DNA from 2 places in the Vagococcus carniphilus genome. Region 1 is predicted to be linked to the other one. Evidence: a T-box and tRNA genes for the amino acid it is inferred to sense, from the RefSeq annotation. Region 1 holds a T-box; the other holds one or more tRNA genes.
What was found. The T-box of region 1 lies ahead of leuS (leucine--tRNA ligase). A T-box ahead of a tRNA ligase gene usually reads a tRNA of that ligase, here a tRNA-Leu.
Positions count from the first base shown of each region.

Region 1 (2,416 bases):
ACACCTAAGCCAACTCCAACGCCAAAACCATCAACTAATAACGGTAGCCAAACAAGTAAGCCAAAACCAAATACTTCAAATGGCCAAACACATACGGTCAAACGAGGAGATACCTTGTACGGTATTGGTTTACAATATGGCGTGAGTGTGGCGCAGTTAAAATCATGGAATAATTTATCAAATGATATGATTTATGTGAACCAAAAACTAGTGGTTAAAGGTGGCGGTAATACGTCAAAACCAACACCTAAGCCATCAACAAATAATGGCAACCAAACAAGTAAACCAAAACCAAGTACTTCAAATAGCCAAACACATACGGTTAAACGAGGAGATACCTTATACGGAATTGGTTTGCAGTATGGTGTGAGCGTGGCACAAATAAAATCATGGAATAACTTATCAAATGATATGATTTATGTGAACCAAAAACTAGTAGTTAAGGGTGGTAATAAAGGCGGCGGAAGCACGGCAAAACCGACACCAAAACCATCAACTAAACCAAGTACTCAGACAACTACTCAATCATCAAGTTCTTATACGGTTAAACGAGGAGATACGTTATACGGTATTAGCTTACGTTATGGTGTGAGTGTGAATGAATTGAAACAATGGAACAATTTGAAGAGTGATATGATTTATGTGGGTCAACAATTGGCTATTAATGGGAAAAAAGCTGCTAATCATACGGCAACACCTGTTAAAAAGACAAGTAATCAAAGTCAATCTTCTACTTATACAGTTAAGAGAGGCGATTCATTGTATCAAATTTCTTTAAAATACAATGTGAGTGTTTCTGATTTAAAACAAGCCAATGGATTAAGTAGTGACTTAATTTATGTTGGTCAAACATTGAAAATTCCAGGAACGGCTAAAGTGGCGACACGTCAAACAACGTCAAATCGTCAAGTGAAGCGTCATAAAGTTCAAACAGGTGATTCTTTGTGGTCGTTATCTAATAAATACAACACAAGTGTTTCTCAATTAAAAACTTGGAATAAGATTTCTGGAGATATTATTTATACAGGGCAAAACCTAAGAGTTAGATAATTTTTGACTTTGCGATTTAGTTGCTAAGTTAATTTGATTCTGTTATCATGAGCATAATAATTAAAACAATGACGAGAAGTAGTAGAGTGGAAACTTTTTTAGAGAGTGCATGGTTGCTGAAAATGCATAAAGATAGAAACTTGAACTTAGCTCTGAGAATGCTTTTTTAGCCGGATTCAGTCCGTTATCATGACGATGAGATGTAGTTGTATTTTTAACTACATAAAAATAGGTGGTACCACGTTAAAATCAACGTCCTATAAAAGCTAATTCAGCTTTTATAGGACTTTTTTTATTTTATTATATTTTAGGAGGAAGAAAAATGGCATACAACCATACCCAAATTGAAGAAAAATGGCAAAAAAATTGGATGAAGAACCACACATTCAAAACAGAAGAAGTATCTGATAAACCTAAGTTTTATGCACTAGATATGTTTCCGTATCCATCTGGTCAAGGCTTACACGTAGGACATCCAAAAGGATACACATCAACTGACGTTTTAGCTCGTTTTAAAAGAGCAACTGGTTATAATGTCCTACACCCAATGGGATGGGATGCATTTGGTTTACCAGCAGAACAATATGCGCTAGATACAGGGAATGACCCAGCAGAATTTACAGAAAAAAATATTCAAACGTTTAAACGTCAATTAAATTCTTTAGGTTTTAGTTTTGATTGGGACCGTGAAATTAATACCACTGATCCAGAGTATTACAAATGGACCCAATGGATTTTTACTAAATTATTTGAAAAAGGCTTAGCTTATGAAGCTGAAGTAGCTGTTAACTGGTGTCCTGCACTAGGAACAGTTTTAGCTAATGAAGAAGTTATCGATGGCAAATCAGAGCGTGGTAGCCATCCAGTTTTCCGTGTACCGATGAAACAATGGATGTTAAAAATTACAGCTTATGCAGATCGCTTGATTGATGATTTAGATACGATTGATTGGCCTGAAAGTGTTAAAGACATGCAACGTAACTGGATTGGTCGTTCTGAAGGCGCTAATGTTACGTTTAAAATTAAAGACACAGATAAAGAATTTACAGTCTTTACAACACGTCCAGATACTTTATTTGGTTCAACTTACGCTGTTCTTGCTCCTGAACTTAAATTAGTACAAGAGATTACAACTCCTGAACAAGAAGCAGAAGTATCAGCTTATATTAAAGAAGCTGAGAAGAAAACAGATCTAGATAGAACAGAATTATCAAAAGAAAAAACAGGAGTCTTTACAGGAGCCTATGCTATTAACCCAGCTAATGGAAAAGAAATGCCTATCTGGATTGCTGATTACGTTTTATCAACTTACGGTACAGGAGCTATTATGGCGGTACCGGCACATGATGAACGTGACTATGACTTT
Region 1 covers NZ_CP060720.1:85,236-87,651, reverse strand. The annotation lists gene H9L18_RS00400 (LysM peptidoglycan-binding domain-containing protein) at 1-1,050, shown strand, start outside; T-box leader at 1,110-1,313, shown strand; gene leuS (leucine--tRNA ligase) at 1,373-2,416, shown strand, end outside.

Region 2 (2,416 bases), 570 kb from region 1:
CAACTCATGGAAAAGAAGCGTTGGAAAAAGTGTCTATTGCTGAAATGAGTCAAAGCCTTGAAATTGGAAAAGAAACATTGGAAGATGTTTTAAAAGCTTTATTACAGCCAGGTAGAGACATGAGAGATGAAATGCCAGCTCCATTATTAAGACAAGATGTATTAAGTATGGAAGATTTAAAACCAGGTATGGAACTGCAAGGTACTGTCAGAAACGTAGTAGACTTTGGGGCTTTTGTGGATATTGGTGTTAAACAAGACGGGATGGTTCATATCTCTAAATTAAGTACTAAATTTATTAAGCATCCAACAGATGCTGTTGCAGTAGGAGATGTTGTAACGGTTTGGGTTGATTCTGTAGACATTAAAAAGCAAAGAATCTCATTAACGATGATTCCAGTTGCTAAAAAAGTTGCAGACTAATGACTAATGAAGAATTACAACAACTAGTAGAGGATATTTCATTGAAGAGCTTTAATCGCCCCTTTACGCATCAGGCAACATTTAATAACAGATTAAGAACAACCGGTGGTAGATATCATTTATCTGATCACCGGTTAGATTTTAATCCAAGAGTATTTGAAATTTATGGATTAGAAGAGCTAGTTGGTGTTATCAAGCATGAGTTATGTCACTATCATTTACATCTTGAGAAAAAAGGATATCAGCATAAAGATCAAGATTTCAAGCGATTATTAAAGGAAACTGGAGGCAGCAGGTTTGTTCGTCCTCTTCAAAAAAGAAGTGATATAAAATACCATTATTATGAATGTTTGAAGTGTCATGGAACTATCATAAGAGCTCGCAAAATAAATACCGAAAAGTATGTCTGTCAATGTGGCGGGAAATTAAAAAACATGGTAAGATAATCAAGTAAGCGAGAATGGCGGAATTGGCAGACGCGCAAGACTAAGGATCTTGTAAAGAATATTCTTTGTGAGGGTTCGAGTCCCTTTTCTCGCATAAATCTACAACTTTAGTAAACATAAACGTTTTTAGCGTCTTAAATGGCGTTTTAAAGTGTGGTTGTTTACTTTTTTTTATTTTTTGTTCAAAAATACTCGTTTTTTATTATTTTGTATGATAGGATTATTTTCTAGGAAATAATTTGGGGGTAAGTAACTTGAATATTCTAGACCTTTTAGATAAACCAGAAATGACACAAGTTCACATTGTCCAACAGTTGTTAGACAATGGCGGTGAAATGAATGTAAAAGAATTAGAAAAACAAGTTAAGGTATCATCAGCATCACTAAATAAATACCTTAACCAAATGAATGAACAATTAGAAGAATTAGGTGAGGAAGTTAGTTTAGAATTTGATAAGAAAAAAGTCTATTTGAAAATCCCTTATCATTTTAACTTGCAACACATTTTAATCCATTATTTAAATCAATCGATAAACTGTAAAATTATTATGTACTTAAGTAAGCATGATGGCTTTTCTATTCCTCGCTTATGTCATGAATTAATAATCAGTGAAGCAACACTTTTTAGAAGGTTAAAAGATATTAATCATCTAATTGCAGAATTTGAAATTCAAATCAAGAATGCTAAATTTACCGGTGACGAACTTCAAATTAGGTATTTTTTATTTGAATTTTATAATCATACGTTACCAATTGATGTTATTAACTATCATCCATTAGATCCATCGATTATTTTATTGATTGAGAATTTATCCAAAGAATTGAAATTACCAATCGAAGAAAAGAATATGTATCATCTTTATTTATGGTTACTGATTAGTAAGAGAAGAGAGTTGTTTGGCTCAACCTTAGAAATTAATCAACAAGATATTTATCGCAAACTAATTGGTGAACGGTTTACGAAAGCTATAGAAGCGACCAATCAAGAACTCTCTAGCAGTGTTTCTCCAATTCAGACCGAAACCGACTTAATTTGTTTGTATATCTTTTTTATCTCAACTTATATTTATGAGCAACCACTATCAAAAGATCAGTATATGTATTTTTTTAAAAATGATTTTTTTAGAGATATTATTAATTTGAGTGAAAATACATTGGAGACAATAGGAAAGCACTTTAATTTAAATTATTTGTCAGAAGAACTACTATGGTATATTGAGTGTAATTTATTCCAGCTTCATTTTAGATTAATTCACTTCAATAGTTATATGAGTTACTTTGAATCTAGCTATTTGATTTCAAAAAGAATGGATGACTCCATTAGTACAATTGTCAATCATGTCATCTATGAACATTTATCTTTGTTTTCTTTGAATTTATCTCCAGCAGTGTACGATCATATTTTCTTAAACTATCGCTTTATTCTACAAATCATTGAAAGTGAATGTATCAAATCTATTTCAGTAGGCTTAGCCAATCAAGTAAACTACTTAGCCCAACAAGATATACTAAAAAAATTGGAAACAACTTTTTCAAAAGAGTTTAATG
Region 2 covers NZ_CP060720.1:657,443-659,858, forward strand. The annotation lists gene H9L18_RS03415 (Tex family protein) at 1-422, shown strand, start outside; gene H9L18_RS03420 (SprT family protein) at 422-868, shown strand; tRNA gene H9L18_RS03425 (tRNA-Leu) at 877-962, shown strand; gene H9L18_RS03430 (AcpB/EbpR/MafR family transcriptional regulator) at 1,123-2,416, shown strand, end outside.
Region 2: it encodes a tRNA-Leu, which carries the amino acid that the T-box ahead of leuS (leucine--tRNA ligase) is inferred to sense. The anticodon was not compared.